Regions from separate parts of the Streptomyces sp. ICC4 genome, predicted to be linked through region 3. Evidence: predicted binding sites of a transcription regulator. Region 3 holds the regulator's gene; each other region holds the start of a gene.
The links. The regulator HrcA, encoded in region 3, represses chaperone genes, less so after heat shock. The targets are predictions, from matches to a motif close to TTNGCACTCNGNNNNNCNGAGTGCNAA.
Positions count from the first base shown of each region.

Region 1: the regulator HrcA is predicted to act here: its motif matches at 1,936-1,962, upstream of groES (co-chaperone GroES).
Region 2: the regulator HrcA is predicted to act here: its motif matches at 2,355-2,381, upstream of groL (chaperonin GroEL).

Region 1 covers NZ_CP030286.1:2,874,128-2,878,405, reverse strand. The annotation lists gene groL (chaperonin GroEL) at 1-1,345, opposite strand, end outside; gene groES (co-chaperone GroES) at 1,484-1,792, opposite strand; gene DRB89_RS13380 (response regulator transcription factor) at 2,334-3,014, shown strand; gene DRB89_RS13375 (HAMP domain-containing sensor histidine kinase) at 3,303-4,278, shown strand, end outside.
Region 2 covers NZ_CP030286.1:2,251,052-2,255,329, reverse strand. The annotation lists gene DRB89_RS10415 (Uma2 family endonuclease) at 1-479, shown strand, start outside; gene groL (chaperonin GroEL) at 567-2,189, opposite strand; gene DRB89_RS10405 (cold-shock protein) at 2,557-2,763, opposite strand; gene DRB89_RS10400 (MoaD/ThiS family protein) at 3,178-3,456, opposite strand; gene thrC (threonine synthase) at 3,493-4,278, opposite strand, start outside.
Region 3 covers NZ_CP030286.1:711,531-715,808, reverse strand. The annotation lists gene DRB89_RS03345 (nitronate monooxygenase) at 1-458, opposite strand, end outside; gene dnaJ (molecular chaperone DnaJ) at 627-1,766, opposite strand; gene hrcA (heat-inducible transcriptional repressor HrcA) at 1,767-2,783, opposite strand; gene DRB89_RS03330 (MBL fold metallo-hydrolase) at 2,926-3,654, shown strand; gene DRB89_RS03325 (DUF3097 domain-containing protein) at 3,683-4,278, shown strand, end outside.

The DNA.
Region 1 (4,278 bases), 2.2 Mb from region 3:
CGACGGCGGCGCGGCGCACGACCGCGACACCGGTGGCCTCGTCGCCCGACAGGCCGAGGTTGCCTTCGAGCACCTTCACGGCGTGGACGAGAGCGGAGCCACCGCCGGAGACGATGCCCTCCTCGACCGCGGCGCGGGTCGCCGAGATGGCGTCCTCGAGACGGTGCTTCTTCTCCTTGAGCTCCACCTCGGTGGCGGCGCCGACCTTGATGACGCAGACGCCGCCGGCGAGCTTCGCCAGGCGCTCCTGCAGCTTCTCGCGGTCCCAGTCCGAGTCGGTCGACTCGATCTCGGCCTTGATCTGGTTGACGCGGCCGAGGACCTCGGCCGAGCTGCCGCCACCGTCGACGATGGTGGTGCTGTCCTTGGAGATCGTGACGCGGCGGGCGGAGCCCAGTACGTCCAGACCGGCCTGGTCGAGCTTGAGGCCGACCTCCTCGGCGATGACGGTGGCACCGGTGAGGGTGGCCATGTCCTGCAGCATCGCCTTGCGGCGGTCACCGAAGCCGGGCGCCTTGACGGCGACGGCGTTGAAGGTGCCACGGATCTTGTTGACGACGAGGGTGGAGAGCGCCTCGCCCTCGACGTCCTCGGCGATGATCAGCAGCGGCTTGGAGGCGCCGGCCTGGATGACCTTCTCGAGCAGCGGCAGGAGGTCCTGGATGGAGGAGATCTTGCCCTGGTTGATCAGGATGTACGGGTCATCGAGGATGGCCTCCATACGCTCCTGGTCGGAGACCATGTACGGGGACAGGTAGCCCTTGTCGAAGGCCATGCCCTCGGTGAACTCGAGCTCCAGGCCGAAGGCGTTGGACTCCTCGACGGTGATGACACCGTCCTTGCCGACCTTGTCCATCGCCTCGGCGATGAGGTCGCCGACCTGCTGGTCCTGCGCGGAGAGCGCGGCCACGGCGGCGATGTCGGACTTGTCCTCGATCGGGCGGGCGGTCGCGAGGAGCTCCTCGGACACGGCCTTGACCGCGGCGTCGATGCCCTTCTTCAGGGCGGCCGGGGAAGCACCCGCGGCGACGTTGCGCAGACCCTCGCGGACCAGTGCCTGGGCCAGGACGGTGGCGGTGGTGGTGCCGTCACCCGCGACGTCGTTGGTCTTGGTCGCGACCTCCTTGACGAGCTGCGCGCCAAGGTTCTCGTACGGGTCGTCCAGCTCGACCTCGCGAGCGATGGTGACACCGTCGTTCGTGATGGTGGGCGCACCGAACTTCTTGTCGATCACGACGTTGCGGCCCTTGGGGCCGATCGTCACCTTGACCGTGTCGGCAAGCTTGTTGACGCCGCGCTCGAGGGCGCGACGGGCGTCCTCGTCAAACTTGAGAATCTTCGGCATGGGAGCGGTTCAGCCCTCTCGTTGCGATCCCCGGCCGCTCACCGCGACCGCCTGTGCAGAAACGAACTACGCCCCTCGCCGCCCGGCATCAGCAGGGGTGACCAGGGGCGTAGCTCAAAGCAAAACTGAAGAAGTGACTTACTTCTCGACGATCGCGAGCACGTCGCGGGCCGAGAGGACGAGGTACTCCTCGCCGTTGTACTTCACTTCGGTGCCGCCGTACTTGGAGTACAGGACGACGTCGCCGACGGTGACGTCCAGCGGAAGACGCTGGCCGTCCTCGAAGCGACCCGGGCCAACCGCGAGGACGACGCCCTCCTGGGGCTTCTCCTTCGCGGTGTCCGGGATGACCAGGCCAGAGGCTGTGGTCTGCTCGGCGTCGAGCGGCTGGACCACAATGCGGTCCTCGAGCGGCTTGATGGCAACCTTGGAGCTGGTGGTCGTCACGTTCCGACCTCCCCCTTCGGAGATCCGGGGTTAACTGTCTGAGGTGGCGACCAGGTCGATCCGTCGTCGCGGGAGCCGGACCTGCCTGTCGCTGTGTTGGCACTCACCAGGGGCGAGTGCCAGACGCGAGACTATTCCGGGGATTAGCACTCGGTCAAGCGGAGTGCCAATACGCGCCGCTCGTTTCGCCGCCCGGACCGCCCTGGAGGCGGCCCGGAACCCCACCCCGGGCCCGCGGCCCCGGACCCGCCGCCGGGTGCGGCACCGCTGCCGGGGCGGAGCCCCGGAAGGAGTCCGGGCGCAGCCCGGGGCTCGCCTTCTCAGCCCGTCCGGCGCTTGAGGACCGGGGTCCGGGCAGCGCCCGGGGAACGGTGGAAGGGCGGGTAGGGGACCTCCGCACCGCAGGGCAGCACCACCCGCACCCGCCCACCGGGGCCGGGACGCTCGGGCGGCAACCCCGCCCGGTCACCGGCGGACGGCGTCCCGCGCAGCGATGCGGGCCGCACATCAAGGGGGGTGCCCGGTATGTGAGGCTTGGGGCATGCGGATTCTGGTCGTCGAAGACGAAGTGGGGCTTGCCGAGACGTTGCGGCGCGGCCTCTCCGCCGACGGCCACTGGACCGACCTCGCCCACGACGGCCACCGCGGGCTGGAACTCGCCCTCTCCGGCGGCCCGTACGACGTGGTCCTGCTCGACCTGATGCTCCCCGGACCCTCGGGCTTCGAGATCTGCCGGCGCATGCGCGCCCACGGCGACCCCACCCCCGTCCTCATGCTGACCGCCAAGGACGGCGAGTACGACGAGGCCGAGGGCCTGGACTCCGGCGCCGACGACTACCTCACCAAGCCGTTCTCCTTCGTCGTCCTCGCCGCCCGGCTGCGCGCGCTCGCCCGCCGGGCCGCCGCCCCGCGCCCCAGCGTCCTGCAGGCCGGCGACCTCCTCCTCGACCCGCGCGGCCGCCGCTGCCGGCGCGGCCCGCACGAGATCGAGCTGACCGCCCGCGAGCTCGGCGTCCTGGCCTGCCTGATGGAGCAGCCCGGCCGGGCCGTCGCCAAGCAGGACATCCTCGACGAGGTCTGGGACACCCCGCACGGCATCGACCCGAACATCGTCGAGGTCTACGTCTCCTCGCTCCGCCGCAAGATCGACGCCCCCTTCGGCCGCCGCTCGATCCTCACCGTCCACGGCACCGGCTACCGGATGGCCCCGGACGGTGGCTAGTGCTGTGACCGGAAAGGTTTGCCGGGTCGCGGTGTTCGGTGCGGTGCATCGCAAGGCGGAGGACCACGCCTCGTACTGGACGTACCGGTGTGGTCCGACAACGCGGCGAGGTGCCGTGCCGGGCGCCGCGACCCGGTGAACCCTTCCGGTCACAGCACTAGCGCCCGGTCCCGACCCCGGCTCCGACCCCGGTCCGGGTCCGGGTCCGGGTCCCGGGGCCGGTCCGGCGCCCGGACACGCCGGCTCGGCAGCCTGCGGGCCCGCGCCGCCGCGGCCGCCGCCCTCGCGATGGCCGCCGTGCTCGCCACCGGCGGGCTGTGGCTCTACACCGTGCTGCGCGCCAACCTCATCGAGAACACCACCGGCCGCACCGAGCTCGCCGCCCGCAAGGTCGCCGCCCAGCTGGACACCGCGACCCTCCCGGCGGGCGGCCGACTGCCCGCGCCCGAGGGCGGCGTCGACCTGGTCCTCGTACGGGACGCGGCCGGCGCGACCGTCGCCACCAGCGGGGACCTCGAGGACACCCCCGAGCCCGCCGGGCCGGGCATCGCGCCCGGCGACGACTCCCGGTCGGCGGTCCTGGAGCCCGCGCGCCCCGGCGCGCAGCGGCGCGTCGTGGTCGCCGTCCAGGCCCCCGGCCCGCCGGGGGCGCACGCCCCGCACACCGTGTACGCCATGACCGTGCTCGGCGACGTCGACGACGCCAACCGGGCCGTCGCCTTCGGCCTGCTGGCCGGCGCGCCCCCGCTGATCGCCTTCTCGGCGCTCCTGGCCTGGTGGGTGACCGGGCACGCGCTGCGCCCCGTCACCGCGATCCGCACCGAGCTGGCGGCGGTCACCGCGAGCGAGCTGAACCGGCGGGTCCCGGACCCGGGCGGCGCCGACGAGATCGCGCGGCTGGCCCGGACCGTCAACGCCACCCTCGACCGGCTGGAGCGCAGCGACGCCCGGCAGCGGCAGTTCACCGCCGACGCCTCGCACGAGCTGCGCAACCCCCTAGCGGCCGTGCGGTCCCGGCTGGAGGTGGCGCTGCGGGACCCCGACCGGGAGTCCGTGGCGGCCGCGCTGGCCGATACCGAGCGGCTCCAGCGCATCGCGGCCGATCTGCTCCTGCTGGCCCGCCTCGACGGCGGACCCGCGCCGCGCACCGAGCCGGTGGACCTCGCGCTGCTGGCCGCCGAGGACGTGGCGCGGCGCCCGGAGCCCCGGGTCGCGCTGCGGCTGGACGCGCGGGCCCCCGTACCGGCCGCCGGGGATCCTGCGC
Region 2 (4,278 bases), 1.5 Mb from region 3:
TCAAGGCCGAGCTCATCCGGGGGAAGATCGTCTTGTCGCCGTTCTCCAAGCTGCGCTACTCCCGTCGCATGCGCCTCCTGCGCGAGCAGCTCCTGACCCACGCCCCTGACGGGCACTTCGCGGACACCTCACCCTTCCTCTTCCGGTTCCCGGCAGCGGAGCGCGGCTACGGACCGGACTTGTACGTCGCGGACGAAGCGGCCTTCGACGAGGAAGGGCTGCACGCGGACGGAGCGGCGCTGTCGTTGGTCGGAGAGTTCACGTCCGTCTCCACCAGGGACGCCGACTGGAACGAGAAGCTGGACGTGTACGGCCAGATCGTGCCCATCTACCTGGTCGTCGACATGCAGGACTCGGAGATCACCTGCTTCTGGGACCCCTCCCCGCACGGATACCGGTCCCGTACGACCGTGTCCTTCGGTCAGCCCCTGAACGTCCCGAAGCCGTTCGACTTCGCCATCGACACCACCGGCTTCTAAGCACGCGGAAACGCCCGAGGGCGGCACCCCTTCGTGGAGAAGGGGTGCCGCCCTCGGTACGAGAACAGCCGATCAGCCGGGGGCCGATCAGAAGTCCATGTCACCGCCCGGCATGCCGCCGCCACCAGCGGCGCCGGCCTTCTCGGGCTTGTCGGCGATGACGGCCTCGGTGGTGAGGAAGAGGGCCGCGATCGACGCCGCGTTCTGCAGGGCAGAGCGGGTGACCTTCGCCGGGTCGATGATGCCCGCGGCGATCATGTCCACGTACTCGCCGGTCGCGGCGTTCAGGCCCCAACCGATCTGCAGGTTGCGGACCTTCTCCACGACGACGCCACCCTCGAGACCACCGTTGACGGCGATCTGCTTGAGCGGGGCCTCCAGCGCGAGCTTCACGGCGTTGGCGCCGGTCGCCTCGTCGCCCTCGAGCTCGAGCTTCTCGAAGACCGCGGAAGCCTGCAGCAGGGCCACGCCGCCACCGGCGACGATGCCCTCTTCGACGGCCGCCTTCGCGTTGCGAACGGCGTCCTCGATGCGGTGCTTGCGCTCCTTGAGCTCGACCTCGGTCGCGGCGCCGGCCTTGATGACGGCCACGCCGCCGGCCAGCTTCGCGAGGCGCTCCTGGAGCTTCTCGCGGTCGTAGTCCGAGTCGGAGTTCTCGATCTCGGCGCGGATCTGGTTGACGCGACCGGCAACCTGGTCGCTGTCACCGGCACCGTCGACGATGGTGGTCTCGTCCTTGGTGATGACGACCTTGCGGGCGCGGCCGAGCAGGTCGAGACCGGCGTTCTCGAGCTTGAGGCCGACCTCCTCGGAGATGACCGTGCCGCCCGTGAGGATGGCGATGTCGCCGAGCATGGCCTTGCGGCGGTCGCCGAAGCCCGGAGCCTTGACGGCGACGGACTTGAAGGTGCCGCGGATCTTGTTGACGACCAGGGTCGACAGGGCCTCGCCCTCGACGTCCTCGGCGATGATCAGCAGCGGCTTGCCGGACTGCATGACCTTCTCGAGGAGCGGCAGCAGGTCCTTGACCGAGCCGATCTTCGAGTTGACGATCAGGATGTACGGGTCGTCGAGGGACGACTCCATGCGCTCCATGTCGGTGGCGAAGTACGCCGAGATGTAGCCCTTGTCGAAGCGCATGCCCTCGGTGAGCTCGAGCTCGAGACCGAAGGTCTGCGACTCCTCGACCGTGATGACGCCTTCCTTGCCGACCTTGTCCATGGCCTCGGCGATGAGCTCGCCGATCTGGGTGTCGGCGGCGGAGATGGAGGCCGTCGAAGCGATCTGCTCCTTGGTCTCGACATCCTTGGCCTGCGCCAGCAGGGCGGCGGAGACGGCCTCGACGGCCTTCTCGATACCGCGCTTGAGGGCCATCGGGTTCGCACCGGCGGCCACGTTGCGCAGGCCCTCGCGGACGAGCGCCTGGGCGAGGACGGTGGCGGTGGTCGTACCGTCGCCGGCGACGTCGTCCGTCTTCTTGGCGACTTCCTTGACCAGCTCTGCGCCGATCTTCTCGTACGGGTCCTCGAGCTCGATCTCCTTGGCGATGGAGACACCATCGTTGGTGATCGTGGGGGCGCCCCACTTCTTCTCAAGGACGACGTTGCGACCCTTGGGGCCAAGGGTGACCTTGACGGCGTCGGCGAGCTGGTTCATGCCTCGCTCGAGACCGCGCCGGGCCTCCTCGTTGAACGCAATGATCTTGGCCATCTGAAGTGGTCCTCCCGGACAGCGGTGGATTGCTCCCGGACCGCGCCCGCGCCCGCGACGGACGGCCTGCGTGCCCGGCGGTTCCTGCCCACCGGACCCTGCGGGCCTCACCGACCCGGTCCTCGTTTAGTAGCACTCTCACCCGGAGAGTGCTAACGCCAATGATTAGCACTCGGCACCCCCGAGTGCAAGCGGCTTCGGGGAACCCCTGGTGAACAAGCAGGCGGGACAAGGGGTGCGGGGGCACGCGCACGAGGGGCCCGCATCCCGTGTCCAGGATGTGGGCCCCTCGTCTGCATGCAGTGGTGCCGTCGTACGCGGCCCTGTGCGCGGGCGCGGTACGTGTCGGTGGTCGATCGCGGTCGGCCTAGCCGGCGGCGAGCTTGACCATGTCCGCCTGCGGACCCTTCTGGCCCTGCGAGATCTCGAATTCGACCCGCTGACCCTCTTCAAGGGTGCGGTACCCGTCCATCTGGATGGCGCTGTAGTGGACGAACACATCCGCACCACCGTCGACCGCGATGAAGCCGTAGCCCTTCTCCGCGTTGAACCACTTGACGGTGCCCTGAGCCATGCCTAACTCCCCTATTACTGGCCCTTGCGCAGGACCGCACTTCGCGGTCCCGGGTCAGAACTTGCGCCGGAACGCCTCGACCGGGGCTGAATGTATCCGCACCGCTGCTGTCTGCAACAGGTCATTCCGACGAGAATTCTGGACATGGCAAAAGATTGAAATAGGGTGAAAACTAGGAATATTCCAGGGCAACTCGGGCCGGACAAGCCAGGCCAACGCCCCATACCGCACTTGCATGTTGACTCAATGTCAACCCTCACGCGGCCCGCTCATATGCGGCGGGCAAGTCCAGCGGAGGGGACTTCCCCAACTCTACCGCGCCCAACCAAGCAGAATTGCCCCCTCCGTTTATTACCGGAGGGGGCAATTCAGCGTTCTGGTCCATCAGCGGCCGGAAGTCGGCCGCCGGATTGTTCAGCAGCCGCCGGCCACCGCGGGGATGATCGAGACGCCCGCGCCGTCCGGAGTGGACGTCTGCAGCCCGCCCTCGAAGCGCACGTCGTCGTCGTTGACGTAGACGTTCACGAAGCGGCGCAGCTTGCCCTGGTCGTCCAGGACGCGCGCGGCGATGCCCGGGTGGCTCTTCTCCAGGGACTCGATGACCTCGGCGAGGGTCGTGCCCTCGGCGGGGACCTCGGCCTTGCCGCCGGTGTAGGTGCGCAGGATGGTGGGGATGCGGACGTTGACGCTCATGGCGCTACTGCCTTTCCGGTGTGCAGAGGAGGGAGATCAGGCCAGGTTGGCGGCGCGGAACGCGTCCAGGCTCGGGCGGATGGTGGCGGTCTGGCCACCGCCGGCGGCCACCGCCTCCAGGGTCTTGAGGCCGTCACCGGTGTTCAGGATCACGGTGGTCAGCGAGGGGTCCAGCTGCCCGTTCTCGATGAGCTTCTTCGTCACGCCGACGGTGACGCCGCCCGCGGTCTCGGCGAAGATGCCCTCGGTCTGCGCGAGGATCTTGATGGCCTCGACGACCTGGACGTCGTTGACGTCCTCGACGTAGCCGCCGGTGCGGCGCGCGATGTCCAGGACGTACGGGCCGTCCGCCGGGTTGCCGATGGCCAGCGACTTGGCGATGGTGTTGGGCTTCTGCGGGCGCACCACCTCGTGACCGGCCTTGAAGGCGGTGGAGACGGGCGAGCAGCCCTCGGCCTGGGCGCCGAAGATCTTGTACGGCTTGTCCTCGACGAGGCCGAGCTTGATCAGCTCCTGCAGACCCTTGTCGATCTTCGTCAACTGCGAGCCGGACGCGATCGGGATGACGATCTGGTCGGGCAGCTGCCAGCCGAGCTGCTCGCAGATCTCGTACGCCAGGGTCTTGGAGCCCTCGCCGTAGTACGGGCGCAGGTTGACGTTGACGAAGCCCCAGCCCTCGCCCAGCGGGTCGCCGATGAGCTCGGAGCAGAAGCGGTTGACGTCGTCGTAGTTGCCCTCGATGCCGACCAGGTCGCCACCGTAGACACCGGCCATGATGACCTTGCCCTGCTCCAGGTCGTGCGGGATGAACACGCAGGAGCG
Region 3 (4,278 bases):
GTGGCGATCGTGTACGTGCCGACCTTGCGCAGGCAGGTGAAGGCCGCGGGCGAGGGCAGTCCGAAGGTGAACGAGACCACGGGGACCGGGTCTTCGATGAGGATGGCGAGTTTCGCGTCGTAGCCGTCGTCGCAGGTGCCGAGGAGGTCCTCCTCCGCGAGGGAGATCTCGTACCAGCTGGCCTCGCCGGCGAGCTGCCCGCGGTACACCTCCAGCGCGGCCGGATCCACGGCGGAGGCCTGCGGCATGAAGAGGTTGACTCCGAAGGGGCGGCGGGTGAGCGCACGCAGCCGCTTGATCTCCTGGTACATGCCGTCGGCGGTTTTGTAGCCTCCGGCCAGGAAGCCCAGTCCGCCCGCTTCGCACACGGCGGCCGCGAGCGGCGGGCAGGACGCGCCGCCCGCCATGGGCGCCTGCACGATCGGGTACACGAAGAGACCGTTCGGTGCGGAGGACATGTGCTGCATCGTGCCATGTCCCGCTCACGGGACCGAATCACGGCATTCGCCTGGCATAGTCCCTTCGCCGGATCGGCGAAAACCCGTCGGCACCTGCGCCGCGAGCCCGGTCCGGGGCATCCCCGGACCGGGCTCGCAGGTGTTCTCGTACGCGCTCGCGCGGGTGGCTCAGCGGCCGTTGAAGGCGTCCTTCAGGCGGCTGAACAGCCCCTGCTGGCCCGGCGCGAACTGGCCGAGCGGCCGCTCTTCGCCGCGCAGCTTCGCCAGCTGGCGCAGCAGGTCCTCCTGCGCCGGGTCCAGCTTGCTGGGGGTGGTGACCTCGACGTGCACGATCAGGTCGCCGCGCCCGCCGCCGCGCAGGTGCGTGACGCCCCGGCCGTGCAGCGGGATCGCCTGGCCGGACTGGGTGCCGGGCCGGATGTCGATCTCCTCCAGGCCGTCCAGCGTCTCCAGCGGGCACTTGGTGCCCAGGGACGCCGCGGTCATCGGGATGGTGACCGTGCAGTGCAGGTCGTCCCCGCGCCGCTGGAAGGTCGGGTGCGGCAGCTCGTGGATCTCCACGTAGAGGTCGCCGGCGGGGCCGCCGCCGGGGCCGACCTCGCCCTCGCCCGCGAGCTGGATCCGGGTGCCGTTCTCGACACCGGCCGGGATCTTGACCGTGAGGCTGCGGCGGGAGCGGACCCGGCCGTCGCCCGCGCACTCGGGGCACGGGGTCGGGACCACGGTGCCGAAGCCCTGGCACTGCGGGCAGGGGCGCGAGGTCATGACCTGGCCCAGGAAGGACCGGGTGACCTGCGAGACTTCGCCGCGGCCGCGGCACATGTCACACGTCTGCGCCGAGGTGCCGGGTGCGGCGCCCTCACCGGAGCAGGTGGTGCAGACGACGGCCGTGTCGACCTGGATGTCCTTGGTGGTGCCGAAGGCGGCCTCGTCCAGCTCCAGGTCGAGGCGGATCATGGCGTCCTGGCCGCGGCGGGTCCGCGAGCGCGGTCCGCGCTGCGAGGACTGGCCGAAGAAGGCGTCCATGATGTCGGAGAAGTTGCCGAAGCCGCCCGCTCCGAATCCGCCCGCGCCGCCGCCGCCTCCCGAGGAGGACAGCGGGTCGCCGCCGAGGTCGAAGACCTGCTTCTTCTGCGGGTCCGAGAGCACCTCGTAGGCCGCGTTGATCTCCTTGAAGCGCTCCTGCGTCTTCGGGTCCGGATTCACGTCCGGGTGGAGTTCGCGCGCCAGGCGGCGGAAGGCCTTCTTGATCTCGTCCTGCGATGCGTCGCGGCGCACGCCGAGAACGGCGTAGTAGTCCGTGGCCACTTACGACTCCGCCAGGATCTGTCCGACGTAACGTGCCACTGCGCGTACCGCTCCCATCGTTCCGGGGTAGTCCATGCGGGTCGGTCCGACCACGCCGAGTTTGGCGACTGCTTCGCCGCCCGAACCGTAGCCGACCGAGACGACGGACGTGGAGTTCAGTCCCTCGTAGGCATTCTCATGCCCGATCTTTACGGCCATTCCCGACTCACTGGCCTCGCCCAGCAGCTTGAGGAGCACGACCTGCTCCTCCAGCGCTTCGAGCACCGGCCTGATCGTCAGGGGAAAATCGTGTCCGAACCGGGTGAGGTTGGCGGTGCCGCCGATCATCAGCCGCTCCTCCGCCTCCTCCACCAGCGTTTCGAGGAGGGTGTCGAGGACGGCCTTGACCGTCACCCGGTCATCGGTGTCGAAGGACTCCGGAAGGTCCTGCACCAGCGGCGGCACGTCGGTGAACCGGCGGCCGACGACACGGCTGTTGAGGCGGGCCCGCAGATCGGCGAGCGAGGCCTCCCCGAAGGGGGTCTGGCAGTCGACGAGCCGCTGCTCGACCCGGCCGGTGTCCGTGATGAGCACGAGCATCAGGCGGGCCGGGGCCAGCGAGAGCAGCTCCACGTGCCGGACGGTGGACCGGGTCAGGCTCGGGTACTGGACGACCGCGACCTGCCGGGTCAGCTGCGCGAGCAGCCGCACGGTCCGGCCGACGACGTCGTCGAGGTCGACGGCGCCGTCGAGGAAGTTCTGGATGGCCCGGCGCTCGGGCGTCGACAGCGGTTTGACCCCCGCCAGCCTGTCGACGAAGAGCCGGTAGCCCTTGTCGGTGGGGATCCGGCCGGCGCTGGTGTGGGGCTGGGCGATGTAGCCCTCTTCCTCCAGCACGGCCATGTCGTTGCGCACGGTGGCGGGCGAGACGCCGAGGCGGTGCCGCTCGGTGAGCGCCTTGGAGCCGACCGGCTCCTCCGTCCCGACGTAGTCCTGGACGATGGCGCGCAGCACTTCGAGTCTGCGTTCGCTGAGCATCGCGCACACCTCCATCGTTTCCGTCGTTCGCGGCTCGCACTGTTTGGCACTCTGCGCGTTCGAGTGCCAGAGATCCCCCGGTCAGTGTACGGCGGGGTGGTGCACCCGTAGCAAGGGCGGCCCGCCAAGGTAGCGTCGCGGTATGGACGTGCGTTGGGAAGAGGCGGGCTGGGAACGGCTCACCGATCGGGCCGGCCGGCGGCGGCTGCCGGTGTGGGATTGCACGGTGGGACTGGTGGTGGGCGACGATTCGGCCCTCCTGATCGACCCCGGCTCCTCGGTCCGGGAGGGTGCCCTCGTACGGGCCGAGGCGGAGCGGCTGGCGGGCCGGCGCGTGACCCATATCGCATTCACACACGGACATTTCGACCACGTGCTGGGCGGTGCGGTGTTCGCGGGGGCGGAGGTCTACGGACCCGTCGGCCTGGACACCCTGCTGTCCGTCAGCCATGACGACCTGCGGGCCGACGCGGTCCGGCACGGTCTGGCGCCGGCCGAGGCCGCCGAGGCGGTGGACCTGCTGGTGGTCCCCCGGCACCTGGTGTCGGGCGAGTGGACGCTCGACCTGGGCGGCGTACAGGTGCTGCTGGCGAACGTGGGCCCCGGGCACACCCGGCACGACCTGGCCGCCTTCGTCCCGGGCGGCGGGCAGGAGGTCGTCTTCTGCGGCGACCTCGTCGAGGAGTCGGGCGAACCCCAGGCCGGCCCGGACTCCGTTCCGCGGCAGTGGCCGGCGGCGCTCGACCGGCTGCTCGCCCTGGGCGGGGACGACGCGCTGTACGTGCCGGGTCACGGAGCGGTGGTCGACGCGGCCTTCGTCCGTGCGCAACGCGCCACACTGGCGGCCCGCTTCGGCGTGTCGGGCACCTGATCGCGCCGGCTCTCCTACCCTCGGCCGGATGCGTGAGTACTCCCCCGACCTGACCCCGCAGTGGAAGCGCGCCAAGCCCGTCCCGGAGGTGCCGGCCGATCCCGACCTGGTGGTCGAGGTGGCGGGTACGGACTTCTGCGGCGCGGTGGTGGGCTGCGAGGCGGGCACCGTCACCCTGGAGGACCGCTTCGGCAAGCGGCGCGTCTTCCCGCTGGAGCCGCGCGGCTTCCTCCTGGACGGTGCGGTGGTCACCCTGACCCGCCCCGTCCGCGGGCCCGCCGCCCCGCTGCGCACCGCCTCCGGCTCGCTGGCCGTCCCCGGGGCGCGGGCGCGGGTGGCCCGGGCGGGCCGGATCTACGTGGAGGGCCGCCACGACGCCGAGCTGGTGGAGCGGGTCTGGGGCGACGACCTGCGCATCGAGGGCGTGGTGGTCGAGTACCTGGAGGGCATCGACGACCTCCCGTCGGTGGTCGCGGACTTCGCCCCGGGCCCGGACGCCCGCCTCGGGGTCCTGGTGGACCACCTGGTGCCGGGCTCGAAGGAGTCCCGCATCGCGGCGTCGGTCACTTCGGCGGACGTCCTGATCGTGGGCCACCCGTACGTCGACGTCTGGCAGGCGGTGAA